DNA from 2 places in the Bradyrhizobium sp. R2.2-H genome. Region 1 is predicted to be linked to the other one. Evidence: riboswitches for the same ligand, from Rfam matches in the RefSeq annotation. Region 1 holds a riboswitch; the other holds the start of a gene.
What was found. Region 1 has a riboswitch for glycine ahead of EDE08_RS23675 (D-amino acid dehydrogenase). Riboswitches for the same ligand answer to the same signal wherever they lie in the genome.
Positions count from the first base shown of each region.

Region 2: it holds a riboswitch for glycine, as region 1 does, so the genes downstream of both, gcvT (glycine cleavage system aminomethyltransferase GcvT) here and EDE08_RS23675 (D-amino acid dehydrogenase) in region 1, are expected to answer to the same signal.

Region 1 covers NZ_SMBR01000009.1:176,148-190,608, reverse strand. The annotation lists gene EDE08_RS23695 (Fic family protein) at 371-1,492, shown strand; gene EDE08_RS23690 (multidrug effflux MFS transporter) at 1,775-3,025, shown strand; gene EDE08_RS23685 (ABC transporter substrate-binding protein) at 3,398-5,008, opposite strand; gene EDE08_RS23680 (M20/M25/M40 family metallo-hydrolase) at 5,279-6,409, shown strand; glycine riboswitch at 6,553-6,657, shown strand; glycine riboswitch at 6,661-6,766, shown strand; gene EDE08_RS23675 (D-amino acid dehydrogenase) at 6,834-8,135, shown strand; gene EDE08_RS23670 (ABC transporter permease) at 8,312-9,253, shown strand; gene EDE08_RS23665 (ABC transporter permease) at 9,273-10,160, shown strand; gene EDE08_RS23660 (ABC transporter ATP-binding protein) at 10,160-11,809, shown strand; gene EDE08_RS23655 (M81 family metallopeptidase) at 12,074-13,585, shown strand; gene EDE08_RS23650 (hypothetical protein) at 13,666-13,953, shown strand; gene EDE08_RS23645 (M20 aminoacylase family protein) at 13,986-14,461, shown strand, end outside.
Region 2 covers NZ_SMBR01000009.1:46,883-61,343, reverse strand. The annotation lists gene EDE08_RS23030 (sigma 54-interacting transcriptional regulator) at 1-941, shown strand, start outside; partial or broken gene EDE08_RS23025 (sulfurtransferase) at 1,168-2,044, opposite strand; gene EDE08_RS23020 (acyl-CoA dehydrogenase family protein) at 2,108-3,220, opposite strand; gene EDE08_RS23015 (OsmC family protein) at 3,256-3,798, opposite strand; gene EDE08_RS23010 (TetR/AcrR family transcriptional regulator) at 4,046-4,699, shown strand; gene EDE08_RS38550 (hypothetical protein) at 5,000-5,149, shown strand; gene EDE08_RS23005 (DoxX family protein) at 5,156-5,542, opposite strand; gene EDE08_RS23000 (TrmJ/YjtD family RNA methyltransferase) at 5,785-6,993, opposite strand; gene EDE08_RS22995 (NADP-dependent isocitrate dehydrogenase) at 7,329-8,540, shown strand; gene EDE08_RS22990 (cyclic nucleotide-gated ion channel) at 8,621-9,847, opposite strand; gene alaS (alanine--tRNA ligase) at 9,854-12,538, opposite strand; glycine riboswitch at 12,762-12,850, shown strand; gene gcvT (glycine cleavage system aminomethyltransferase GcvT) at 12,997-14,145, shown strand; gene gcvH (glycine cleavage system protein GcvH) at 14,156-14,461, shown strand, end outside.

The sequences.
Region 1 (14,461 bases):
CCCTGCAAGGAAAGTTTGAACCAACGGGCGCTTCAGGATGTCGACGCAGACACCGGGATCTGTTTACTCATGCCAAGAGCTCGCCGTCACCGGCGCAGGTCCAAGATGCGAAAATCTGAGTGCGACCAGCTACCCGACCGCGGTCACTCAGTGCAGTCTGAAGGCCCTATCGACCTGCTCGCCAGCTATAGGACTTTGCCCTGTCTACGGCTAACGCCTGAGCATGGGAAAACATATATACTGCAATATGTTATATGGAGGCGATGGCTGCCATTGCGGAGATCGAGCGTTATATTCTCCGCACTAGATGCGGAGAACAACTTCCCTTTGCGGAGAATAGTTGCCATAATCTCCGCATGAGATGCGGAGAATGACGAGCTATATTCACGAATTGCCTGATTGGCCCAAGTTCCTTTGGAACCCCGCCAATATCGCGGGCCAGCTCGCGGCTGTGCGGCATCGTCAAGGACGCCTGCTCGGCCGAATGGAAGCGCTTGGCTTCGATCTGCGGGCTGAAGCTAACCTCCGAAGCTTGACCGAAGAGGTCCTCAAATCCAGCGAGATCGAGGGCGAGAATCTTGACCGCGAGCAAGTGCGTTCGTCAATCGCGCGTCGGCTTGGGATGGAGGCCGGCGGTCTCGCGACCGCTGACCGCAACGTCGAAGGTATTGTCGAAATCACCCTCGACGCGACGGAGAATTATGCCGATCCGCTGTCGCGCGACCGGCTCTTTGCCTGGCATGCCGCGCTCTTTCCAACGGCCCGCAGCGGCATGAGAAAGATCATGGTCGGCGGATGGCGTCCCGAAAGCGCGGATCCGATGCAAGTGGTCTCAGGACCGCCTCACCGGGAGCGCGTGCATTTTGAAGCGCCGGAAGCCAAGCGCGTCGATGACGAAATGAATGCCTTCATCGCGTGGTTCAACGGCAAAGAAGAGCTCGACCCGGTCCTTAAGGCAAGTATCGCGCATCTTTGGTTTGTGACTATTCACCCGTTCGAGGACGGCAACGGCCGCATCGCGCGCACGATTGCCGACATGGCCCTTGCGCGCTCCGAGGGCATCCCCCAGCGCTTCTACAGCATGTCAGCGCAAATCCGGCAGGAACGCAAAGCCTATTACGATGTCCTGGAAACGGCGCAGAGAGGCGGACTTGCCATCGACGCCTGGCTGGACTGGTTTCTTGGTTGCTTCGACCGGGCGCTCCAGGGTGCCGAGACCATCCTTGCGGCTGTCTTCGCGAAGGCGCGGTTCTGGGAGGTGCATGCCGGCACGAGCCTCAATGACCGGCAACGCGTGATGATCAATCATCTGCTCGATGGATTTCGCGGGAAGCTCACCTCATCCAAATGGGCGACGATCACGAAAAGCTCGCAAGATACGGCCTCGCGCGACATCGACGACCTCATCAAGAAGGGCGTTTTGAGTAAAGACCCGGGCGGCGGTCGTAGCACCAGCTATTCGCTGATCGAGCCGCCGCCGAGCGGCGCTTGAGCGCGCACCACCGAAAACGAGCAATGCTGTCTCGTAAGAATCCTTTGCATCTCGAAATTCGCGGCGAGACGCGGCGGCGCGCGTTGATCAAAGCGCGATCATCCCATCTGAACACCTTCTGGCCAGACAGGGAGAGGCATTTGCCTCTCATTTGCGCACTCGCTTGACGCTCCCGGCTCTCGCCAAATCTTGTCCGATCCGCCTGCCAGCCATCCCGAAACATGGGTTGTGCAGCGCAACATTGGCGATAAACAAGTCGCTCGATTGCAGAGGTGAGCTTCCTTGTCCGACGTCAATGCCGACGATTGGGTGTCCGCCGGACACCGCCCGATGGGTTTTCCGGAATTCGTCATCGTGATCGCGTCCATCATGGCGCTCAATCCGCTCGCGATGGACATCATGCTGCCCGCGCTGCCGGATATCGGGGCGGCCTTCAAGATCCCTGTCGCCAACCATCTCCAACTCGTGCTTTCGACCTTCCTGATCGGCTTCGGCGTCGGCCAGTTCGTCATGGGGCCGCTGTCGGACCGCTTCGGCCGCCGGCCGGTGCTGCTCGGCGGCATGGCGGTTTATGCCGTGGCGAGCGTACTCGCGGTGGCGGCGCCCTCGTTCGAAACGCTGCTGCTGGCGCGCGCCCTGCAAGGGCTCGGCACCGCGGCGACGCGCGTGATCGCAACCTCGATCGTGCGCGATTGCTATGCCGGACGCCGCATGGCGAGCGTGATGTCGCTCGCCATGATGATCTTCATCGCGGTCCCCGTGGTCGCTCCCTCTTTCGGACAGACGGTGCTGCTGGTCACGGCGTGGCGCGGAATCTTCGTGGTGCTGACGCTGTACGGCCTGCTGGCGCTCGCATGGTGCGTGCTGCGGCTGCCGGAGACGCTTCCCGAGTCGAAACGCAGGTCGCTGGCGCCGGCCGACGTGCTCTCGGCGTTCCGGCAAACCGTCACCCATCGCCAGACCATCGGCTATGCCACGGCCGCCGGCGGCGTGATGGGCGCCCTGTTCGCCTACGTCTTCTGCGCCCAGCAGATCTTCACCGGCATCTATCACCTCGGCCACTACTTCCCGCTCGCTTTCGCGGCGATCGCGGCCGGCGTCGCCATTGCCGGCTTCCTCAATGCAAGGCTGGTCGGGCGGCTCGGCATGCGCGTGATCTCGCACGGGGCGCTGACGCTCTACACGGTGGTGGCCGGCGTGATGCTGCTGACGGAATGCCTCGGCGCGCTGCCGCTCGCCTTGTTCATGCTGCTCTCCGCCCTGATGATGTTCTCGTTCGGCATGATGGTCGCCAACTTCACTGCGCTCGCGATGGAGCCGCAGGGCCACATCGCCGGCACCGCCTCGTCGCTTTACGGCTCGATCACGACGCTGATCGGGATCGTGGTCGGCATGGCGATCGGGCAGAGCTTCGACGGCACGCTGCTGCCCTTCTCGATCGGCTTCTTCCTGTCGACCCTCGCCGCGCTCGCGATCGTGCTGGTGGTCGAGAAGGGACGGCTGTTCAAGCCGCATCATCGCCCCATCGCCTGAGGAACTTCCCGGACCTCTCGATGTTGTACCGCAGCAATCGAGAGGATCGGCGAGATGGAACAAGAGAGCAGAGCGGATCAGCCCGCGTCGGAGACCGAGCGGCCCGCTCAACGGGAATTATTCGAAGAGCGGAGGGACCGAAGCCTGCCATTCGCAAGTGAAGGTCTCGAGCAGGTGCGCGACAGCCACTGCTAAAGCGGGATGCGGTCAGGATGAATCGTGATCGCGCTTCAGGTTATGGCTCATGATCCCTTCGGAAAACCGCTGCGCAATTTTCCGGATCATGCTTCAGGACAGATCGGACGGGTGGGTCCCTCCATAGAAAACGGCGCCGTGGGACACCCACGGCGCCGTTCGCATTTTGAACGCGGACTACTCCGACTTGCTGACGTTCCAGAACAGCGGCGTCGCCGGACCGTCGAGTACACCCGTGAGCGACTTCTGCCAGGCGCTCGGGGCCTGATACTGGCCGAGCGGAATGTAGATCACCTGCTCAAAAGCTTCCTTTTGGATGTCGGCTGCGATCTTCTTCTGCGCATCGGGCGAGGACGCGCGAACGAAGGCGTCCTTGAGCTCTTCGATCTTGGCGTCTTCCGCCCAGCCGAACCAGCCGCCGTTCTTGCCGCGTCCCCCGATCGAGACGTTGGCGATCGGATTCATCACGTCGGCGGCGACCCAGTTGGTGAAGAACATGTTCCATCCGCCCTCCTTCACCGGCTTCTGGCCGGCGCGGCGGGCAACCACCGTCTGCCAATCCGTTGCCTGGAGATCGACCTTGAAGCCGGCCTCACGGAGCAGCTGCGCGGCGACGATCGGCTGCGCCTTCAAAGTTGTGACGTCGCCCGGGGCCATGATCGCGATCGGCGTCCCATCATAGCCGGATTCGGCAAGCAGCTTCTTGGCCTCCGCCATGCCGCCGCCCTTCACCAAAGTCTCCGAACCGATCTCCGTGGCGAGCGGCGTGTCACAGATAAAGAATGCGCCGCAAATCTTGTAGTATTTCGGATTGCCAACAAGCGCGTCCAACACGTCCTTCTGGTTCATTGCCAGAAGTGCAGCGCGGCGCACCTTGGGATTGTCGAAGGGAGGCAGCAGGAAGTTCATGCGGCCGAGCGTCTGGAAGCCGAACTTGTTCAGGACTTCAATCTTGAGATCTTTATTGCCCTCGACGACCGGGAGCATGTCCCAGGGCACGTTCTCCATGAAATCGATATCGCCCGACTGCAGCGCGTTGACCGCTGTCTGGGAGTCCGGCATGGTGATCCACTCGACGCGATCAACCTTCACCACCTTGCCGCCGGCGGTCCAGCTGGCCGGCTCCTTGCGAGGCACATAATCGGTGTTCTTGACATAGACCGCCTTCACGCCGGGCTGGAATTCACCCTGCACGAACTTGAAGGGACCCGAGCCGATCTGCTCGGCAATTTGCTTGCCCGCCGGCGTTTCTGCGAGCCGCTTCGGCATCATGAACGGCACCAGCGAGGACGGTTTGCCGATCGATTCAAGCACCAGGCCGTAGGGCTGCTTGAGCTTCAGCACGATCGTCTTGGCATCTGGCGCCTCGATGCTGGCGGTGAAGTCCATGAGCTTCTGGCCCATGCCGTCGTTCTTGCCCCAGCGCTTCAGCGAGGCGACGCAATCCTCGGCAGTCACCGGTGCGCCGTCATGCCACTTCAGTCCGTCGCGCAGCGTGAAGGTGTAGGTCAGCTTGTCGTCGGATACCTTCCAATCCGCCATCTGCGGCTGAATCTTGAAATTCGAGTCGGTCGCAAGCAGCGTGTCGTAAACCATGTAGCCATGGTCACGCGTGATGTAGGCCGTGGTGAAGATCGGGTCGATGATGCGCAGATCCGAATGCATCACCGCCGTGATGGTCTTGCCGGCCGCAAGCACTGGCGAGGCCAGCGCGGTCGAAAGCGCGACGACCGACAGCGCAAGTTTGGAGGCGAACGCGCGAGGCCCCCGGCGCATGAAGTGGAACATAGAAAGTTCTCCTGACGTGAAACTGTTCAAAGGCAGGTCATTGGTTGAGCATAGGGTTCATTCGTTGGGCGAACTAACCTTATGCAATGCCTTTATCTTTTTGAGACTTGCAGACAGTGCCGATCGCGTCAATCCGGTTTCGTCGCAGCCCCTCACGGCGCGCGCACGGGCTCCACAAAGATCGGTTTGGCTCTACAACACCTTTCCGCTTGTCCTGCCCCGCGCAGATGCAATGCGCGTTCCATCTTTCGAAGCTTGAGAGACATTGAGATGAATCCTGCCAATCTTCCCTTTGATTCCGAGGCGATGCTCGAGGGCCTGCGCGGCTGGGTCGAATGCGAGAGTCCGACCTGGGATGCAGGCGCCGTGGACCGCATGCTCGATATCGCGGCGCGGGATATGGCGATCATGGGTGCGACGATCGAGCGCATTGCCGGCCGCCAGGGCTTTGGTGGCGTCATCCGCGCGCGCTTTCCGCATCCCAAGCAGGGCGAGCCGGGCATCCTGATCGCCGGACACATGGATACCGTTCATCCGGTCGGCACCATCGAGAAGCTGAAATGGCGGCGCGAGGGCAACAAGTGCTATGGCCCCGGCATCTACGATATGAAGGGCGGCAATTACCTCTCGCTGGAAGCGATACGGCAACTGGCGCGCGCCTCGTTCACCACACCGCTGCCGATCACCGTGCTGTTCACGCCGGATGAGGAAGTCGGCACGCCTTCGACGCGGGACATCATCGAGGCGGAAGCGGCGCGCAACAAATACGTGCTGGTGCCGGAGCCCGGCCGCGCCGACAACGGCGTCACCACCGGACGCTACGCCATCGCGCGCTTCAATCTCGAGGCGACGGGCCGGCCGAGCCACGCCGGCGCCACGTTGTCGGTCGGACGCTCGGCGATCCGCGAGATGGCGCGGCAGATTCTCGCCATCGACGCGATGACGACGGAAGACTGCACCTTCTCGGTCGGGGTCGTCCACGGCGGACAATGGGTCAATTGCGTTGCGACGACCGCAACCGGCGAAGCGCTCTCCATGGCCAAGCGTCAGGTCGATCTCGACCGCGGTGTCGAGAAGATGCTGGCGCTGTCGGGCACCAGCAACGACGTCACGTTCAAGGTCACGCGCGGCGTGACGCGTCCGGTTTGGGAGCCGGATGCCGGCACCATGGCGCTTTATGAGAAGGCACGCGGCATCGCCAAATCGCTCGGCGCGGAATTACCGCATGCCAGTTCCGGCGGCGGCTCCGACGGCAACTTCACCGGCGCGATGGGAATTCCCACGCTCGACGGCCTGGGCGTGCGCGGCGGCAACGGGCACACGCTGGAGGAGTTCATCGAGGTGGATAGCCTGGTCGAGCGCGGCCGGCTGATGGCAGGTCTGCTGGCGACGTTGGAGTAACAAGCCAACCGTCATTCCGGGGAGCGTCGAAAGCGCGAACCCGGAATGACTGCGACGACTTCGCACTGCACAATACGTCGGCAGTCACGGTCGAAATTTAGCCTTGTCTAAAAATGAGGCGTATCGTACTGCTCGGCCGTCCACGCGACGATGCGGGAGAGATCGCAGCGAAGGCTTTCAGCCTTCGCTGCGGCGCCGACGGAGCAACCGCCCCGGAAACTCTCAGGCAAAAGGACCGTTTCGTCAGGACGATCTGGAGAGAGGCGGCGCGATTTCAGGCAATCGTGACGCCCACCGAAGGGGATAGTCCGTTGCGAGATCCGCAGCGGATCAAGCTCTCAGGTAACCGTGACAGATGGGGCGCCGCCAACGGCCTTTGGCCGGCGGTTAGCCGACTCTAAACACGGGAGCCCCGAACCTCATCATGACCCATATCGCCATCATCGGCGCCGGCATCACCGGCGTCACGACCGCCTATGCCCTGCTCGAACGCGGCTACAGGGTGACGGTGCTCGACAAGCACCGCTACGCCGCGATGGAGACGTCCTTCGCCAACGGCGGGCAGCTCTCCGCATCGAACGCCGAAGTGTGGAACAGCACCGCGACGATCCTGAAGGGCCTGCGCTGGATGTTCCGGCGCGACGCCCCGCTGCTGATGAACCCGCGGCCGAACTGGCATAAATATTCGTGGATGAGCGAGTTCGTCGCCAACATCGGCAACTACCGCGCCAACACCATCGAGACCACGCGGCTCGCGATCGAAGCGCGCAGGCATCTGTTCGACATCGCGGCGCGCGAGGGGATCGACTTCGATCTCGAACGCCGCGGCATCCTCCACATCTATCGCGACAAGGCCGGCTTCGAATCCGGTCTGCGCGTCAACGCGCTGCTGCAGGAAGGCGGCCTCGACCGCCGCCCGGTGACGCCGGAGGAAATCCGCAGCATCGAGCCGACACTGCGCAAGGACTATCATGGCGGCTTCTACACGCCGTCCGATGCGACCGGCGATATTCACAAGTTCACCCGCGGCCTGGCGGAAGCCTGCAAGCGACGCGGCGCGACCTTCATCCACGAGGCCAATATCGATTCGATCGCACGTGCCGGCAGCGGCTTCGTCATCGGCTGGGCCGATCTGGCCGCGAGCGATGCCGTCGCGGCCGCGCGCGGCGCACTGAACGTGGACGGCGTCGTGGTCTGCGCGGGCGTTGCGAGCCGTCACTTCGCCGCCCTGCTCGACGAGCGCGTCAACGTCTATCCGGTGAAGGGCTACTCGATCACGGTGCAACTCGACACCGCCGAAAGCCGCAACGCCACCCCGACGGTGAGCCTGCTCGACGAGGCCGCCAAGATCGTCACCAGCCGGCTCGGCGCCGATCGTTTTCGCGTCGCCGGGACCGCCGAATTCAACGACTTCAATCGCGACATCCGCGCCGACCGCGTGCAGCCGCTGATCGACTGGGTGCGCAACAACTTCCCCGCCGTCGAAACGTCGCGCGTCGTGCCGTGGGCCGGGCTGCGCCCGATGATGCCGAACATGATGCCGGTCGTGCGCGCAGGGCGGATACCGGGCGTGTTCTTCAACACCGGCCACGGCCATCTCGGCTGGACCCTGTCGGCGGCGACGGCGCAGATGATCGCCCAGACCATCGACGGCTGGCGCGGCCTCAACGCTCCGCCGACGGCACCTTCACTTGGGGTTGAGCGTGAACTGCGACATGCATCCTGAGTGGTCGATATCGGAGACATGCCGGCCTCTTGCGACGGCGCAGCCCTTGGCACACAATTTGCCCTAAGAGGACGGCGTCTCCGGGGCCTTTCCAGCCTAAGTGATAGGCATGATAGACACGACAGAGTTCACGGGAGCCTCAGGGCTCCACACGTTCCGTAGCCGGAGATAAGTGCATGCTGGGTTATCTTATTCGCCGCGTTCTGGCCGCGGTGCCCGTGATGGGCGTCGTCGCGCTGTTCGTGTTCCTGCTTCTGCGGCTGACGCCGGGCGATCCTGCCGCGATTCTGGCCGGCGACAACGCGACACCGGAACGGCTCGAGCGCATCCGCACCTCGCTCGGCCTGAACGAGCCCCTCATCGTGCAGTTCATCACCTGGGTGAACAAGCTGCTGCACGGCGACCTCGGGACATCGCTGATCTCCAACCTGCCGGTGATGAAGATGATCGGCCAGCGGATCGAGCCGTCGATCTCGATCGCGCTGTCCACCATCGTCCTCGCCGTGATCGTCGCCGTTCCCATGGGGGTGATCGCGGCCTGGAAGCACGGCACCTGGATTGATCGCTTCGTGATGGGGCTGTCCGTGCTCGGCTTTTCGGTGCCCGTGTTCGTGGTCGGCTATGTGCTGATCCAGATCTTCGCGATCGAATTGCGCTGGGTGCCGGTCCAGGGCTTCCGCAGCATCTTCAACGGCTTCGGGCCGTTCTTCGAACGCATCATCCTGCCGACCTGCGCACTCTCCTTCATCTACATCGCCCTGATCGCGCGCATGACGCGCGCGGCGATGCTCGACGTGCTCGGCGAGGACTATGTCCGTACCGCGCGCGCAAAGGGCATCAACGAGGTTGCGGTGATGATGCGCCACGCGCTGCGCAACGCCGCGGTCCCCGTGATCACCGTGATCGGCACCGGCTTCGCGCTCCTGATCTCCGGCGTCGTCGTCACCGAGAGCGTGTTCAACATCCCCGGCATCGGCCGCCTCACCGTTGATGCGGTGCTGGCGCGCGACTATCCGGTGATCCAGGCGATGATCCTCCTGACGTCGCTGATCTATGTCGTCGTCAATCTTCTCATCGACGTCGCCTACACCCTGCTCGATCCCCGGATCCGGTACTGAGGCAAGGATAAGAATACAAATGTCAGTCGATACCCTTCCCCAGTCGTCCATTCCGATCACGTCGCCGTTGCGGCCGCGATTCGGATTCCTCACCTCGACGCCCATCATTGCGACCGCGACGGTCCTGCTCACGCTGGTCGTGGTGGTCTCGATCCTCGCGCCGCTGATCGCGCCGCATGATCCGATCCAGCTCGCGCCGTCGCAGCGGCTCAAGCCCTCCTCCGCACAGTTCCTGCTTGGCACCGACGCCTACGGCCGCGACCTGTTGTCGCGCGTGATCTATGGCGGCCGCATCTCGCTTCTGATCGGCATCGGCTCGGCGATTCTGTCGATCGCCATCGGGCTCGTGATCGGCCTCGTCTCCGGCTTCTTCAAGCTGGTCGATTCCGTGCTGATGCGCGTCATGGACGGCCTGATGGCGATGCCGAGCATCCTGCTCGCGATCGCCGTGGTGTCGCTGTCCGGCGCCAGCCTCTGGACCGTGCTGATCGCGATCACGATCCCTGAGATTCCGCGCGTCGCGCGCCTGGTGCGCTCGGTCGTGCTGTCGGCGCGCGAGGAGCCTTACGTCGAGGCCGCGATCTCGGTCGGCTCCAGCCTGCCGAAGATCATGTGGCGCCACCTGATGCCGAACACGATCGCGCCGCTGATCGTCCAGGGCACCTATGTCTGCGCGAGCGCCATTCTGACCGAGGCCATCCTCTCCTTCCTCGGCGCCGGCATCTCGCCGGAGACACCGACCTGGGGCAACATCATGGCCGAGGGCCGCCAGTATTTCCAGATCAAGCCGTCGCTGATCTTCTGGCCGGGCCTCTTGCTCTCGATCGCCATCCTCAGCATCAACCTGATCGGCGACGCCGCCCGCGACGCACTCGATCCGCGCATGAAGCAGCGGGAAGGCAAGTGATGACCAACACCATCCTCGACATCAACAACCTCGTCGTTTCCATCGGCAAGAAGCCGAAGGGCGTGAACATCATCGACGGCATCTCGATCCAGGTGCGCGAGCGCGAGACGCTGTGCCTCGTCGGCGAAAGCGGCTCGGGCAAGTCGGTGACGTCGCTCACCACGATGGGCCTCTTGCCGAAGGGCACGCTGGTTCCCACCGGCGGCAGCATCAAGCTGGTCGGCGAGGAGCTGCTCACCGCGACCGACCGCCGCCTGCGCCAGCTTCGCGCGACCAAGATGGCCATGATCTTCCAGGAGCCGATGACCGCGCTCAATCCGGTGGTGCCGGTCGGCCGCCAGATCGACGAGGTCCTGCGCGCGCACACCGATCTCGACGGGAAAGCGCGGAAGAAGCGTATCCTCGACATGATGGAGCAGGTCCACCTGCCCCAGGTCGAGCGCATCTTCGCCTCCTATCCGCACCGCCTGTCCGGCGGTCAGCGCCAGCGCATCATGATCGCGATGGCGCTGGTGCTGGAGCCGAAGCTCCTCATCGCCGACGAGCCGACCACCGCGCTCGACGTCACCACGCAGAAGCAGATCCTGACGCTGATCCGCGAGTTGCAGCGCGATCACGGCACCGCCGTGCTGTTCATCACGCACGACATGGGGGTGGTCGCCGAGATCGCCGACCGCGTCGCGGTGATGCGGCAGGGCCGCCTGGTCGAGACCGGCCCGCTCGACACCGTGCTGCGCAATCCGACCATGGAATACACCCGCAACCTGCTCGCCTCGGTACCGAGCCTGGTGCCGCGAGCGCCGCGCGAGGAGAGCCGCGAGCCCGTGGTGCTGGAGGCCAACGAGCTCACCAAGGTCTACAAGGAGCGCGCCTTCTTCGGCAAAGGCCGCGAGGTCGTCGCCGCCGACAAGGTCACGCTGACGCTGCGCAAGGGTCGCACCCTCGGCATCGTCGGCGAAAGCGGCTCGGGCAAGTCGACGGTGGCACGCTGCATCGTCCGCCTGATCGATCCGACCTCCGGTGGCGTGCGCCTCGCCGGTCGCGAGATCGCCGACATCTCGCGCCGCCTGCTCCAGCCGCACCGGCAGAAGATCCAGATCGTGTTCCAGGATCCCTACCGCTCGCTGAACCCGCGCGTGACCGTTGGCGACAGCATCGCGGAAGGCCCGATCAACTACGGCGTCTCCCAGGCCGATGCGATGAAGCGGGCACGCGAGCTGCTCGAACTCGTCGGCCTGCCGGCAGATGCCGTGTCGCGCTATCCGCACCAGTTCTCCGGCGGCCAGCGCCAGCGCATCGCCATCGCCCGCGCGCTTGCGCTCGATCCGGACGTGCTGGTCGCGGACGAGGCGGTCTCCGCGCTCGACGTCTCCGTGCAGGCACAGGTGCTGGAACTGCTCGACGAGATCCAGAAGCGGCTCGGCATCGCCATCCTGTTCATCACCCACGATTTGCGCGTCGCTGCGCAAATCTGCGACGAGGTCGTGGTGATGCAGCATGGCCGCGTCGTCGAACAGGGTCCCGCCGCCGAGGTGCTGACGCATCCGAAGGAAGCCTACACCAGGGCGCTCCTCGATGCCGCACCAGGGCGAGGCTGGGATTTTGCGAACTTCCGGCCGGTGGCGGAAGGGGTGGCGGCCACACTGTAGCTCTCTCCGCTGTCATTCCGGGGCATCGCGAAGCGATGAGCCCGGAATCCATCGGACAGCAGACTCTGTAGCGCAATGGATTCCGGGCTCGCGCCCAAGTGGGCGCGCCCCGGAATGACGGTAGATAGAGTCAGCGCGCTCTCACCGCGTCCGCAGCATTCCCAAAACAGCTTGAGGCCATGCACGGCGCGAGTGCTTCCCGCCTTGCTCTCTCCTTCGCGCCAAGGCTAACGTCGCGCACTTTCCAACGCTGGACTTGAATTGATGACACGTATCGCCATCGGCGGCTTCCTGCACGAGACCAACACCTTCGCTCCGACCAAGGCGACATTCGCGGACTTCCAGCATGGCGGCGGCTGGCCGGCGATGACGCAAGGCGCCGACGTGCTGAAGGTGATGCGGCGCATCAATGTCGGCCTCGCCGGCTTCGTCGACAGCGCTGAAGCCAGCGGCTGGGACCTCGTTCCGACGATTGCCTGCGGGGCGAGCCCCTCCGCCCATGTCACCAAGGACGCCTTCGAACGCATCGTCAAGGTGATGGTCGAGGGCATCGCAGCCGCCGGGCCGATCGATGCGGTCTATCTCGACCTGCACGGCGCCATGGTGACGGAGCATCTCGACGACGGCGAAGGCGAGATCCTGGCGCGCGTGCGCCGCGTCATCGGCAAGGATGTTCCGCTCGTCACCAGCCTCGATCTCCATGCCAACGTCACGCCCGAGATGATCGAGCATGCCGACGCGCTGATCGCCTACCGCACCTACCCGCATGTCGACATGGCCGAGACCGGCCGCGCCTGCGCAAGGCATCTGGCGCTGCTGCTGCAGACGAAGCAGCGCTTCGCAAAGGCGTTCCGGCAACTGCCGTTCCTGATCCCGATCAGCTGGCAATGCACCAACGACCAGCCGACCAGAGGCATCTACGAGAAGCTCGCTGCGCTGGAGGGCGATGCAGTTCCGACACTCTCTTTCGCGCCCGGCTTCCCGGCCGCGGATTTCCGCGATTGCGGGCCGAGCGTATTCGCCTATGGCAAGACGCAGGCGGACGCCGACCGCGCGGCCGATGCGATCGTCAAGCTGATCGAGAGCCACGAGGACGATTTCGACGGCAAGATCTGGTCGCCTGACGATGGCGTGCGCCATGCCATGGAACTTTCGCAGAATGCGAGCAAGCCGATCATCATCGCGGACACCCAGGACAATCCCGGCGCCGGCGGCGATTCCGACACGACAGGCATGCTGCGCGCGCTGGTGCGCAACAAGGCAAGCGCCGCCACCGGCGCGATCTACGATCCGGAATCGGCCAGGGCCGCGCATGCGGCCGGCGTCGGCGCCACCGTGACGCTCTCGCTCGGCGGCAAGTCCGGCATTCCCGGCGACGAACCCTATCGCGAGACCTTCCTGGTGGAAAAGCTCTCCGACGGCCGCTTCATCGCGCCCGGCCCCTATTACGGTGGCCGCGAGATGGAGATGGGTCCCTCCGCGTGCCTGCGCATCGGCGACGTCCGCGTGGTCGTTTCTTCGCACAAGGCGCAGCTCGCCGATCAGGCGATGTACCGCTATGTCGGCATCGAGCCGACCGCGCAGAAGATCCTGGTCAACAAGAGCTCGGTCCACTTCCGCGCCGATTTCGAGCCGATCGCGGAGAAGCTGATGATCTGCGCCGCCCCCGGCGCGATGCCGGCCGACACGGCTTCGCTGCCCTGGACGCGGCTGCGGCCGGGCATCCGCATCAAACCGAACGGTCAGCAATTCGTTCCACCTGAGAAACCTCGATGATTAGCGGCCTAATCAGGAAGGCTACTCTCCTATTCAGTCTCGGCGGCGCCGCGGCTGTCTCCGCTGAGAGATGGCCATCCTTGCCTACTTACGGCTTTATTTCCGGACGACCAGCCCAAAAAGAAGACGTCAGTAAGGGCGATGCAATCTTCGTGGCGGCGGTCAACGATGTCGTCATTGGTAAGCCTCTGCCTCTCCAGATCCCTCAATATGCTTTACTGCGCGATAAGCAGGAGCGCGTCATCCTCGTGCAGGCAGAAGAAGCGAACGGCATCAAGCTGTTCGGACTCCGCACTCTCGATGGCAAGGAAATGGTCGCAAAAGATACCGATGTAGACTTGCTCGGTGCAGACAAGCCTCGAATCTAACGAACATTCACACGCAACTACGGACAGGACACATGCCCACGATCGACCGCATCGACGGCTACGCTGACGAACTCACCGCTATCAGGCGCGACCTCCACGCCCATCCCGAGATCGGGTTCGAGGAAGTGCGCACCTCCGGCATCGTCGCCGACAAGCTGAAGAGCTGGGGCATCGAGGTGCATCGCGGCCTCGGCGGCACCGGCGTGATCGGCGTCATCAAGGGCAAGGGTTCGAGCGGCAAACGCATCGGCCTGCGCGCCGACATGGATGCGCTGCCGATGGAGGAGAACACCAATCTGAAGTGGAGCTCGAAGATCCCCGGCCGTTTCCACGGCTGCGGCCACGACGGCCACACCACCATGCTGCTCGGCACCGCGCGCTACCTCGCCGAGACCAGGAATTTCGACGGCACCGTGCATCTGATCTTCCAGCCGGCCGAGGAAGGCCTCGGCGGCGCCCGCGCGATGATCAAGGACGGCCTGTTCGAGAAGTTTCCCTGCGACGAGCT
Region 2 (14,461 bases), 130 kb from region 1:
TGCGCCAGGTCAAGCTGGTGGCGCCGACCACGGCTGCGGTGATGATCACCGGCGAATCCGGCACCGGCAAGGAGCTGATCGCGCGCGCCATCCACGAGGACTCGACCCGCAGCGACCGGCCGCTGATCCGTGTCAACTGCGCCGCAATCCCGCGCGAGTTGTTCGAGAGCGAGTTCTTCGGCCATGTCCGCGGCGCCTTCACCGGCGCAATGCGCGACCGCATCGGCCGCTTCGAATTGGCCGACGGCGGCACGCTGTTTCTCGACGAGGTCGGCGAAATCCCGATCGAGCTCCAGGGCAAGCTGCTGCGCGTGTTGCAGGAAGGCCATTTCGAGCGCGTGGGACAAGAACGCACGCGCGCGGTCGACGTCCGCGTCATCGCCGCGACCAATCGCGACCTCAAGCAGGAGGTGCAGCGCGGCCGCTTCCGCGAGGACCTCTATTTCCGCCTCAACGTGTTCCCGATCGAGACCGTCCCCTTGCGCGAACGGCGCGAGGATATTCCGTTGCTCGCCCAGCACTTCCTGACGCGCGAGGGCAAGGCGCTGAAGTCGAACCTGCGTCTGTCCGAGGGCGATGCGCGGCGACTGACCCGCTACGACTGGCCCGGCAATGTCCGCGAATTGCAGAACGTGATCGAGCGCGCTGCCATTCTGTCCCAGAACGGCCGTCTGCGCATCGATCTGCCTGACGGCTCCGGCGCGCAGGTTCTGACCGGCGCCGCACGCCCGAAGGCCGATGCGCGCCCGGCGGTCTTGACCTCATCCGAGATGCGCGAGCACGAGCGCGCCAACATTCTCGCCGCGCTCGAGGCCTGCGCGGGAAAAGTCTTTGGCCCCGGCGGCGCGGCCGAATTGCTCGATATCAAGCCGACCACGCTGGCCTCGCGGATCAAGGCGCTCGGGATTGCGCCTCGTCCGCGACCAGGCTTGAACAGTTGATCAAGGTTGAGCTTTGGTTGAATCGATGCGAGCCGAGGCGACACCTCTCCCGTAGGGAGAGCTCGGATCGCATCGAAAGATGCGGTCCGGGTGAAGGGTTACAGGCTCACCGAACGCTGCGGCCCCTCACCCGGATTGCTCTGGACGATGCTGCGCATCGCCAAGCGCAATCCGACCTCTCCCCGTCGGGGAGAGGTGAAGCCAGCCTACGGTCGACGCGCAACACTCACGCCGCCTTGGTCGTGACGTCAGCTGCAATCGGCAAGCCCTGCTCGATCGGCAGCGACGGATCGCGCGACCACTCGTTCCAGGAGCCGAAATACATCCGCACGTCCTTCACGCCGGCATTCTTCAGCGCCAGGAACGTGTTCGAGGCGCGCGCGCCCTTGAAGCAGTAGAGATAGACCGGCGTGGTCTGCGAGATGCCGACGGTGGCGCATTCCGCCAGGATCTCGTCCTTGGACTTGAAGCGCGGGCCTTCGCCGGTCGGCTTCATCATGCGGTACCATTCCAGCCACACCGCGCCGGGAATACGGCCCTTGCGCGGGCAGAAATCCTTCCCATAAGGAGACGAGCTGTCGCCGATCCACTCGTCGACGTCGCGCACGTCGAGGATCGCGATCCCTGGCTTGCCGACGGCGGCGAGCATGGTCTTCGCATCGATCAGGATCTCGCCGGCTTCAGGCACGATCGCGAACGAAGCCGCGGCTGGGGTCGGGACATCCTTGGTCACCGGGAAGCCCGCGGGACCAGGCATCGAAGCCGCCGTGCAGCACCTTCACCTTGGGATAGCCGAGCATGGTGAGGAGATAATAGCCGCGGCAGGACTGACCGAAGCCGGAATTCATCGACTGCTCGTAGATGACAGCCGTCTCCTTGCCGGAAAGTCCGGCGCCGCCGAACGCATCGGCGAACTTGGTCTTCAGCTCGGCCATACCCTCGGGCGTGGAGGTCGCCAGGAACGTGAAAATCTCGTGCACGTTGACGGCATTGGGCAGATGGCCGGCGGCGTAGGCGTCGGGATTGCGAGTGTCGATGACGACACACGGCTCAGTCTTCAAGAGATCGGCGAGTTCGACGGCAGTGATCAGGACGTCAGTCATGGCAGCCTCTCCGTTGAGGTTGGGGGTCTTCGGGTGGACTCGTAGAACTCAAGAACCTGGAACTCAGGACTCGGCGAGCATCTTGCGCAGCTGCTTGGTGGCCGGCGTGACGATCGCGACGAAATAGGCCTCGCGCATGCGCCGCTGCGCGCGGTGGCTCTTGAGGTAGCCGCGCGCGCCACAATGCAGCATCGCTGCATGGGCCGCCGCGACGCTGGCCTCGCCGGCGCGTAGCCGCAGCGCGATCACCTTGCGCCAGTAAGTTTCCTCCTCGTTGTAGGGATCGCGCGCCAGCGCCATGGTCTCGGCCTCGAGCTCGGCGGCGAGATCGCGGAAATGCACCGGCTGCTGCGGCAGATAGCGGTTGATATGGCCGAGGGGGCTGTCGACCTCGTCCATGATGTTGATGCAATCCTTGATGAGGCCGAGCGCCATGCCGGCCTGGAGCAGGATGAAGCCGGCGCGGATCTTCTTGACGAAGGGCCCGGCCGGATCGGCCAGGATCAGCTCGTCCGGCACGAACACGTCGCGGAACTGCACGCCATAAGTGCCGGTGCCGTCCATGGCGAGGAACGGCTTGCACGGCGTCAGCGTGATCGCGGGGTCCGAGCAGTCGGCCAGGAACATCACGGTCCCTTGGTCGTCCTCACGCTCGAAGATGGTGCCGAAATAATGGTCGGGACCGAGATTGGAGACCCAGGGCAGCGCGCCGCGCACGACATAGCCGCCCTCGACCTTGCGCCCCTTCAGCTTCAATTTCTCGATGCCGAAGAAGCTCTTCATGGGGTTGGAGAGCCCGGTGCCGCCGAGCACGCGCCCGGTCGAGAAGGCATCGCCGAAGCGTTTGGCGAGCTTGATGTTCGTCGAGTTCGCCGCGTACCAGACCAGCGTGTCCTGGCACCAGGCCATGAAGGCCGTGGCGCCGCAGACTTCCCCGATCGCGGCCATCGCCTGGATGGCGCAACGCAGATCGGCGGGGCCTTCGTGCGGCACGTGACTGCCCCACGCTCCGACCGCGCCGAACTTGCGCAGCACCTCGGCCGGATAGACCGTACCGTCGTCGATGCCGGCGGCGAGCGGCGCGAGCTGCTCGCGCGCGATCCGCGCCACCTCGCCCGCAATGGACGGTGCGGGCTGATCCAGAACTGCGGCCCGCGATAAAGCCAGTGAACCCATGATCGTCTCCCGCACCTTGTCCTGATTGCCGTCTGCTAGATGCCGACCTCGAGATTGACCGGCCGGGTGAAGGTGTTGGCGACCGGCGACCATTTCTTCACATGGGCAACCAGCGCATTGATCTCGTCCTGCGAGACGCCCTCGCATTCCATGTCGATCTTGACGCGGACATCGGTGAATCCGACCGGCTTGTCGGAGGTGTCGCCTGTGCCCCAGACCGCCGTGATGTTGAGATCGCCTTCGAGCTCCAGCTCGAGCTTGTTGACGATCCAGCCGCGATGCACGGCATTGGCGTGCAGGCCGACCGCGAGGCAGGAGCCGAGCGCGGCGAGCGAGGCTTCGGACGGATTGGGCGCGGTGTCGTCGCCCAGCAGCCCCGGCGGCTCGTCGACGATGTAGGGCGGCAGGTTGCGGATGTAGTTGGCGTGGCGGAACTTGCCTTCCGCGACCGTCTTGCACTTCAAGGTCTTGATGACCTTCGGATTCGCCTTGCCGTTGGCGATCAGCTGCTCGAGCCCATTCTTGTCGATGGGCGCGAGGCACCCCGTCAGCACTGTCTTTTGAACGACGGCAGTCATCAGTCTTCTCCCTGGCAGAAGTGGAAATCGGTAGGATACCGAACGGTCTGTTTCCTTGCATGGAGCGTGCCAGAAGCGGCGAAAAGCGAAATGCGAAGCATTGGAGCCGCTTAAGCGTCGCTGCCTGCCGATTGGTCAGCCCCCTCCTGCTCAAAGGCGGAGCAGATGACCGAGCGGATGCGAATCTTTTCAGCGCTGGACAGATGCGGCTTGCTGATGCGATGCAGCTGCGATTAAGTTGCAGCCCATGGCAAAGACGTCATCGAAGAAGAATTCGAACTCGCCCCACGCCGGCGCAGGCGACGACGAATCCGCGCGCGGGCGCCTGCTCAGTGCCGCGACGCATCTGTTCTGCAAGAACGGCATCAACGCCACCGGCATCGATGCGATCATCGAGGAAGCCGGCACCGCGAAGACCACGCTCTACAAATTGTTCGGCTCCAAGACCAATCTCGTCAACGCCGTGCTGGAAAGCGAAGGCAAGCAGTGGCGCGAATGGTTCATCGGCGCCATGGAGCAAGGCGGCGGCGATGCGCAGGCGAAGCTCACGCGCATCTTTCCCGCGCTGAAGAGCTGGTTCGCCGAGGAGCGCTTCTACGGCTGCCCCTTCATCAACGCCGTCGGCGAGCACGACAAGGACGCCAAGCAGTTCCGCAACATCGCGCTGAAGCACAAGAAGATCGTGCTCGGCCATATCGAGAAGCTCGCCGGCGAGCTCGGCTCGACCGAGCCTGCGGTACTCGCGCATCAGCTCGGCCTCCTCATCGATGGTGCGATCGTCGCAGCCATGATCTCGCGTGACCCGGGCGTGGCCGATACGGCGGCCCTCACGGCAGGCCCCCTGCTCGGCCAATCCAAGCCGAAGAAGAAGCGGGCGACGGAGCAACTCGAGGCGGTGTGAGTCCGTAAGGGCGGCGGGGAAAACGCATCCGATCCCGTCCCTTCAGCGGTCACGCAGGTCTTCGAATGAGGGTGCGCACTTCCAGTGGGTCAGCGAGGCTTACCGGCTCTCCGAACCTCGCACGCGTCGTAGCCGACGAAGGCAGCCTTCTTCCATTGGGGGTGCCCGCAACCAGTAAGGTGCTCCGAGAGCATATTGCGCGTGTTCCGGCGCTCTGCCACTTAGAAGACGACTTGCCGTGCCGGCTCCTTTGGGCGACACTGGCCATATTTCAGAGAACGTATTTTTCGAGAGGGCGTCATGCCCGAGATACTGGAAGTCATGCTGTGGTGTGCCGCGCTTGCGACGTGGCTGATGCTTCTCGTCGCGTTCCTGGGCGATGCCTTGAAGCCGCTCACAAGGAGCATCCGTCGAGCGATCGAGGACGCATTCAAGCCCCATGTGAAGTGATGCCGCCTATGTCGCCCGGTCCAGGCTGAAGCGGCCTGGCCCGGTGACGAAGATCAACATCGCGCCTCCCATGATCGAGATGTTCTTCAGGAAATGGTTGTATTGACCAATTTGCTGCGCGCCGGCGGGATATTCCCAGTAGCGGTGCGCGATCACTGTCGCCATCAGCACGAACACGAACATCAGAACTGCGCAGTAGCGCGTGCCGAGACCGAATATCAGACCAAGGGATATGATGATCTCGACCGCTATGTTGATGATGGTGAACAGCTCAGGTGCTGGAAGGTTCAACGATCTGAAATAGCCCACCGAGCCGCCGAAATTGGATAGCGCTCCGTACGCGCTTCCGACGAACACCCACGCAAGCAGAATGCGGCCGATCAAGATCAGCACGTCCGCCTTCCTTGAGGCGAACTCGTCGAGCGCCCGCGACTCAAAATGGGATTTCACTAAAAGAATCCCCCTTGCTGTCCACGACCGCCTGAACACGTCCACGGCGAGAGCCAGCCTAGCATGATTGGCGGATCGCACGAAACGCTCAGACCGCGCGCAGGCCGAGCCGCCGCTCACGAGTGTCAGCGGAGTTGACGCACATTCGGGGACGTAGTGGAGTACGACGCGCCCTGAGCCTGCTGCTACGGAGCGCTCGATCCTTCGGCCATCATCCCCGCAAGCCGCGCCAGCTCCGCCTCCAGATCGCGCTCGACGTCCGCCGCCCGCATTTCCATCACCCGATAGTCCCGCGCCTCCAGCCAGGTCCGCCGGCCCGCGCGGTCGACCGCGATCGCCTCGCCCTCGCCCGGGTTGACCAGCTCGATCGCGATCCGGTGCGGGAACGAGACGAAGTCCGGGATGTGGCGCCCGACCGGGGTCTGGCGCTTGAACTGGCCGGCGAAGCGGCGATCGCGCGTCAGCGCCTGCCACAGCAGGCGCTCGGCGTCGGTCGGGTTGCGGCGGAGCAGGCGGGCGAGGCCGCGCACGGTCGAGCCGCTGTCGGGGACGCCGCCGCCCTGCCCGTGCTCGGCCAGCAGCGCGCGCAGGCGCGTGGCCTGCTCGCCGTCGAGCACGCCGCCCTTGGCCGGGCCCTTGCGTCCCTCGGCGATCGCCATCACCACGCCGTGCAGGGTGTGCATGTCCTGCTTGGTCGGCTCCATCCGGGTGAAGATGTTGCGCAGGTTCACCAGCATGGTGTCGCGCTTCTCGGCCGGGCGCAGGAATTCGACCTTGTCGAGCTCGCGCACGAGGTTGTCGAAGAAGGCCTGCATCTGGTGCTGCGAGGCGCGCTCGGAGCGCTCCGGCAGGGCGTGGGGCAGCGCGCCCGAGGTCGCGCGCTTGAACCATTCGTAGCCGACCAACAGCACGGCCTGGGCGAGGTTGAGCGAGGCAAAGCCCGGATTGACCGGGAAGGTGATGATCCGGTTGGAAAGCCCGACCTCCTCGTTGGTCAGGCCCCAGCGCTCGCGGCCGAACAGGATGCCGCACCTGCCGCCGGTCGCGACGTGCCCGGCGATCTCGCTGGCTGCGGCTTCCGGCCCGACCACGGGCTTGGCCTGGTCGTGGGGGCGCGCCGTGGTGGCGAACAGGAGGTCGAGGTCGGCGACCGCCTGCTCCACCGTGTCGAACAATTCGACCTTTTCCAGGATGTGGTCGGCGCCGGCCGCGGCGCGCTGGGCCGCGATATTGGGCCAGCCGTCCCTGGGGTTGACGATGCGAAGCCGGCCGAGAGCAAAGTTGCCCATGGCGCGCGCGGCCATGCCGATGTTCTCGCCGAGCTGCGGCTCGACCAGGATGACGATGGGACCGTCGAGGGATAGACCCGCCTTGCTCTTGTCAGTCCCCGACATCTCGCTTCGCTTTCACACTGTCTCTCAAGGCCTTGGCCAGGCGCTCTCAGGAATTGATTCAAGCCGCGCCTTCCGGCCGGCCCTGCCCGCCTGTCGTTTGCCTGTCCTGACGAAATTCTCAAGGGAAATAACGACTTGGATTCGACTTTTGAATCTCGCTGGGAACGCGAGCCCGGGCCCGACTGCGGCCCGGCCGGCCGCTCCCCATCTGCGGAAGCTTGATGAGCTAAAAGTGCATAATCCCTTGGCTTTCGCCCGCCGCGCGGCGATGCTAAGAGGCGGCGGATATTCCCGTGGCGCGCCAAAAGCGCCGTTCCCAAGAGGCTTCCCCGATCATGGCAAAAATCAAGGTATCCAATCCCGTCGTCGAACTCGATGGCGACGAGATGACCCGGATCATCTGGCAGTACATCAAGGACAAGCTGATCAACCCGTTCCTGGATGTCGAACTGCTCTATTTCGACCTGGGGATGGAATACCGCGACCACACCAACGATCAGGTCACCATCGACGCCGCCGAGGCGATCAAGAAGGTCGGCGTCGGCGTCAAGTGCGCCACCATCACCCCGGACGAAGCCCGGGTGAAGGAGTTCAACCTCAAGCAGATGTGGAAGTCGCCGAACGGCACCATCCGCAACATCCTCGGCGGCGTGATCTTCCGCGAGCCGATCATCTGCAAGAACGTGCCGCGCCTGGTTCCCGGCTGGACCAAGCCGATCATCATCGGCCGCCACGCCTATGGCGACCAGTACCGCGCCACCGATTTCAAGTTCCCCGGGAAGGGCACCCTGTCGATGAAGTTCGTCGGCGAGGACGGCACCGTGATCGAGAAGGAAGTGTTCAAGGCCCCCGATGCCGGCGTCGCGATGGGAATGTACAATCTCGACGACTCCATCATCGACTTCGCCCGCGCATCGTTCAATTACGGCCTGCTCCGCAACTACCCGGTGTACCTGTCGACCAAGAACACGATCCTCAAGGTCTATGACGGCCGCTTCAAGGACATCTTCCAGGAGATCTTCGACAAGGAGTTCAAGAAGGACTTCGACGCCAAGGGCCTGACCTACGAGCACCGCCTGATCGACGACATGGTCGCCTCGGCGCTGAAATGGTCCGGCGGCTATGTCTGGGCCTGCAAGAACTACGACGGCGACGTGCAGTCCGACACGGTCGCACAGGGCTACGGCTCGCTCGGCCTGATGACCTCGGTGCTGCTGACGCCCGACGGCAAGACCGTGGAAGCCGAAGCCGCCCACGGCACGGTGACCCGGCACTACCGCGAGCACCAGAAGGGCAAGGAGACCTCGACCAACTCCATCGCCTCGATCTTCGCCTGGACCCGTGGCCTCGCCCACCGCGCCAAGCTCGACAACAATGCCGAGCTGGCGAAGTTCGCCAACACGCTGGAGAAGGTCTGCGTCGACACCGTCGAGGCCGGCTACATGACCAAGGACCTCGCACTCCTGGTCGGCGCCGACCAGCGCTGGCTCTCGACCACCGGCTTCCTCGACAAGGTCGCGGAGAACCTGACGAAAGAGCTGGCGTAAGCCGCCGGCAATTCCGCCCGTCCGGGCCGGACATCATCACGGGCTGCGCCTCAAAGCGCGGCCCGTTTGCTTTTCAGGCCTCAGCGGTCCGTGCCTTCCTTCTCCGCCTGCGCGAGCTCGGCGAGCGCGAGATCGCCGGTGTCGGCGAGCCTTGCCTTGGCGGTGGTATGGACGTGGTCGGCGAGCGTCGGCATGCGCTCGATCAGCGCGTGAAAATCCTGGGCGTCGAGCACCAGCAGCCGGGTCTTGCGGGTCGCCGTCACCGTGCCGCTGCGCTTCGTTTTGTGCAGCAGCGCGATCTCGCCGAAGAAGGTACCGTCGGCGAGCCGCACATGCTGGCTCGGCAGCGCGATCTCGACCTCGCCGGCGGTGATGAAATACATCGACGAGGCGACATCGCCCCGCCGCACCAGGATCTCGCCCTGCTCGATGGTGCGCGCGCGCAAGAGCCGCATGATGTCGGCGATCTCCGCCGCCGACAGATGCGAGAACAGCGGCACCCGCGCCAGCATGCCCCAGGTGACGACGAAATCGCGCCGCTTCACCTCTTCCGCGAACGCGGTCGAGATGATCGCGACCGGCAGCGCGATCATGGCGAAGCCGGCGATGATGGCGAAGGTGGAGACGAATTTGCCGAGCGGCGTCACCGGCACGACGTCGCCATAGCCGACGGTGCCGAGCGTGACGATCGCCCACCACATCGCCTGCGGGATGGTGCCGAGCTTGTCGGGCTGCACGTCGCGCTCGATGGCGTAGAGCAGCGATGCGAAGGTCAGCACCGCGCCGATCAGGATGACGATACAGCCGACCAGCGCCCGCCGCTCGGCATGCACGGCCGCGAGCAGCGAGCGCATCGCCGGCGAATAGCGGATCAGCTTGAAGAACGGCAGCACGCCGAGCGCGGCCAGCGTCGCATGCCCGCCGGTGGCGAGCACGATTGCCGCCGGCAGGAACGCCATGAGATCGATGATGCCGAGCGCGGAGAAGGCGTAGCCGAGCCGGTCGGCCAGCGCGGAGCCCTTGCGCTGGGTGTGCCCCGCCACGGTCCACAGCCGCGCCGCATATTCCAGCGCGAACACGATCACGGACAGGACGGTGATGCCTGCGAACAGCGTGCCGAACTGCGCATCGAGCTCCGGCAGCGAGGCGAGGATCATCGCGGCCACATTGAGCACGATGACCCCGATGATCAGCTGGATGAAGCGCGACCCGACCGAATAGGCCAGCGGATCGTGCTCCAGCAAATCGTAGAGGCGATCCCGAAATTCGGGATCGCGAAGCCCACGTCCGCGCGGAACGGGGGCCATGGCGACTTAAGCGCCCGCCATCGCTTTTTCGATCGCGGTGAGCGCGGCCGCCGCCTTGGCGCCATCGGGACCGCCGGCCTGGGCCATGTCGGGCCGGCCGCCGCCGCCCTTGCCGCCGAGCGCCTCGGAGGCGATGCGCACGAGGTTCACGGCGTTGAAGCGCGCGGTGAGGTCCTGCGTGACGCCGACGACCACACCGGCCTTGCCGTCCTCGGTGACGCCGACGATGGCGACGACGCCCGAGCCGATCTGCTTCTTGCCGTCGTCGGCAAGGCTCTTGAGATCCTTCATCTCGATGCCTTCCACGGCACGTGCCATCAGCTTGACGTCGCCGACCTCGCGCACGCTTGAGGCTGCGCCGTTGCCGGCGGAGGCGCCGCCGCCCATCGCGAGCTTCTTGCGGGCGTCGGAGAGCTCGCGCTCGAGTTTCTTGCGCTCCTCCATCAGCGCGGCAATGCGGGCCGGCACGTCGTCGAGGGAGGTGCGCAGCTCGTTCGCCGCGGTCTTCGCCAGCGCCATGGTGTCGTTGGCGTGCCTGCGCGCGTAATTGCCGGTCAGCGCCTCGATGCGGCGCACGCCGGATGCGACCGCGCTCTCGCCCGTCAGCGTGATCAGGCCGATATCGCCGGTGCGCTTGACGTGGGTGCCGCCGCAGAGCTCGACCGACCAGCCGAGCGCGTTGGCGCCGCGCTCGCGCGCGGTCCTGCCCATCGAGACGACGCGGACCTCGTCACCGTATTTCTCGCCGAACAGCGCGCGTGCACCGGCCTCGCGGGCCTCGTCCACGCCCATGATGCGGGTCGTGACCTCGTCGTTCTCCAGCACAACGTCGTTGGCGATGTCCTCGACGCGGGCGAGCTCCTCCGCCGTGATTGGCTTCGGATGCACGAAGTCGAAACGCAGGCGGTCGGGCGCGACCATCGAGCCGCGCTGGGCGATGTGGTCGCCGAGCACCTGGCGCAGCGCCTCGTGAATGAGATGCGTCGCCGAGTGATTTGCGCGAATCGACGAGCGGCGGACATGGTCCACTTCTAAGCGGACAACGTCTCCACGCCTTATCGGGAACCGCTTCATCTGGACATTGTGCACGATAAGATCATTTGCCTCTTTATGGCAGAGCATAACATCCGCAAGGATCTCACCGTCGGAAATGCGCCTAATCCAGCCCTTGTCGCTGACCTGGCCTCCCGCCTCCGCATAAAATGGTGTCTGATTGAACACCAACTCGCCAGCCCAACCGGCCGGCAATTCGTCTAACTCAGGGCCCCCCTTAATAACGGTTTGGACAACCGCTTCACTCACTTCAAGGTCGTACCCGAGAAACTCCGTTGCGCCGTACTTCTCGCGCATCGGGAACCAATAATCTGCAGTCTTCGTATCACCGCTTCCTGCCCAAGACGCGCGCGCCTTCTCGCGCTGGCGCTCCATCGCATCCGTGAACGCCGCCTGGTCGACGCCGATGCCGCGCGATTTCAGCGCGTCCTGCGTCAGGTCCAGCGGGAAGCCGTAGGTGTCGTAGAGCGTGAAGGCGACGTCGCCGTCGAACATGTCACCCTTCTTTAAGGAAGCGCTCTTCTCGTCGAGGATGGCGAGGCCGCGCGACAGCGTCTTGCGGAAGCGGGTTTCTTCCAGCCGCAGCGTCTCCTCGATCAGATTCTCCGCGCGCATCAGGTCGGGATAGGCCTGGCCCATCTCGCGCACCAGCGCCCAGACCAGCCGATGCATCAGCGGTTCTTTCGCACCCAGCAGCTGCGCATGCCGCATGGCACGGCGCATGATCCGGCGCAGCACGTAGCCGCGGCCCTCGTTGGAAGGCAGCACGCCGTCGGCGACGAGGAAGGCCGAGGAGCGCAGATGGTCGGCAATGACGCGGAACGAGGCCACGGTCTGCTCGTTCGGCCCGGTGCCGAGCGCGGACGCCGTCGCATCGATCAGGTTCTTGAACAGGTCGGTCTCGAACACGCTCTCGACGCCCTGGAGGATGCAGGCCATCCGCTCCAGGCCCATGCCGGTGTCGATCGAGGGACGCGGCAGCGGCTGGCGCTCCTCCTTCGTCACCTGCTCGAACTGCATGAACACGAGATTCCAGAATTCGAGGAAGCGGTCGCCGTCCTCCTCCGGCGAGCCCGGAGGCCCGCCCCAGATGTGCTCGCCGCGGTCGATGAAGATCTCCGAGCAGGGGCCGCACGGGCCGGTGTCGCCCATCGCCCAGAAATTGTCCGAGGTCGGGATGCGGATGATGCGGTCTTCGGAGAAGCCGGCGATCTTCTTCCACAGGCCCGCCGCCTCGTCGTCGGTGTGGTAGACCGTGACGAGCAGCTTGTCCTTTTTCAGCCCGAACTCGCCGGTGATCAGCTTCCAGGCAAGCTCGATCGCGCGCTCCTTGAAGTAGTCGCCGAACGAGAAATTGCCGAGCATCTCGAAGAAAGTGAGATGGCGCGCGGTGTAGCCGACATTGTCGAGGTCGTTGTGCTTGCCGCCGGCGCGCACGCATTTCTGCGAGGTGGTGGCGCGCTGATAGGGCCGCTTCTCCACGCCGGTGAAGACGTTCTTGAACTGCACCATGCCGGCATTGGTGAACATCAACGTGGGGTCGTTGCGCGGCACCAATGGCGAGGACGGCACGATCTCGTGGCCGTTCTCGGCAAAGAAGTTCAGAAAGGTCGACCTGATCTCGTTGACGCCGCTCATGTTCATCCAATCGGGTGTGCTTGGACCCGCTTCCTGCCATCCAAACCAGAGGTTAGGGCTGATATCTGCGGGCCAGAGCGCTTTTAGACAAGGCCTGCTTCAGTGTCCAGAAACTGTGCAAGGAGATCAGAGGGTTGCCGCAGGCGCGCAATCCCGGTTGAAAAGGCGAAACCGCCGCGTTGACAGGCTTGGCCGCCCTGTGGTCTGTAACCATCTATATCGTACGGCCACGTCGGGAGAGACCGGCTTTACTGCCGGCGCCGAAGGAGCAACCGCCCCGGAAACTCTCAGGCAAAAGGACCGCGTGGCTTTGATTGCATCTGGAAAGAGGCGCCGACGGGCCTAACAACCCGGGTGGCACCCGCCGACGGGATAATACTCTCAGGCACAGCGACAGATGGGGCTTCGACAGGTTGGCCCGGGGAATCGTCCCCGGGGAACCGCCGAGGACCCCTGTGATGCCAGTACCCGACGACCAGAAATCGCTCCGACAGACGCCCCTCCACGCCCTGCATGTGTCCCTCGGCGGCAAGATGGTGCCGTTCGCGGGCTACGACATGCCCGTGCAGTATCCTGCCGGCGTGCTGAAGGAGCACCTCCATACGCGCGCCGCGGCCGGCCTGTTCGATGTCTCCCATATGGGGCAGCTCGCGCTCCGGCCGAAGTCCGGCAAGGTCGAGGACGCCGCCCGCGCGCTGGAACGGCTGGTGCCGCAGGACATCGTGGCAATCGCGCCGGGACGGCAGCGCTACGCCCAGTTCACCAATGCGGACGGCGGGATTCTCGACGATCTCATGGTCGCCAATTTCGGCGATCACCTGTTCCTGGTCGTCAACGCCGCCTGCAAGGACGCGGACGAGGCGCATCTGCGCGCGCACCTCGCGGACGACTGCGTCATCGATTCTCTTGCCGACCGCGCGCTGATCGCGCTGCAGGGCCCGAAGGCGGAAGCGGCGCTGGCGAAATTGTGTGCAGAGGCGCCGTCCATGACATTCATGGATGCCGGCCCGCACGAGGTCGCCGGCATCAAATGCTTCGTCTCGCGCTCCGGCTATACCGGCGAGGACGGGTTCGAGATCTCCGTTCCGGCTGCGGACGCCGAGCGCCTGACCAGGACGCTGCTCGAAAACCCGGACGTGCTGCCGATCGGCCTCGGCGCCCGCGACAGCCTGCGGCTGGAAGCCGGGCTTTGCCTCTACGGCCACGACATCGACACTGCGACGACGCCGGTCGAGGCCGCGCTGGAATGGTCGGTGCAGAAGAGCCGCCGCAACGGCGGGATTCGCGCCGGCGGCTTTCCCGGCGCCGAGAAGATCCTCGCGCATTTCGATAACGGCGCATCCCGCCGCCGCGTCGGCCTACGCGCCGAAGGCCGCGCGCCGGTGCGCGAGGGCGCGCCGCTGTTTGCGGACGCGGCCGGCGGCGAGCCGATCGGCAAGGTCACCTCGGGCGGTTTCGGCCCGAGCCTGAATGCGCCGGTCGCGATGGGCTATGTGCCCACGAATCTGAGCGAGCTCGGCACCAAACTCTTCGCCGAGGTGCGCGGCCAGCGACTGCCGCTCGCAGTCGCCGCCATGCCCTTCGTGAAAAACACCTACAAACGCTGAGGATAAGACAATGACCACGACGCTGTACACCTCCGACCATGAATGGCTCGCGATCGACGGCGACGTCGCCACCGTCGGCATCACCGATTACGCCCAGCAGCAGCTCGGCGACGTCGTGTTCGTCGAACTGCCCAAGGTCGGCCGCAGCTTGAAGAAGGCTGAAGCCGCCGCGGTCGTGGAATCGGTGAAAGCCGCCTCCGACGTCTACGCGCCTGTTACGGGCGAAGTGCTCGAGGCCAACGAGGCGCTCGCCGCCGAACCGGCGCTGGTGAACTCGGATGCGCAGGGCGCGGCCTGGTTCTTCAAGATCAAGATG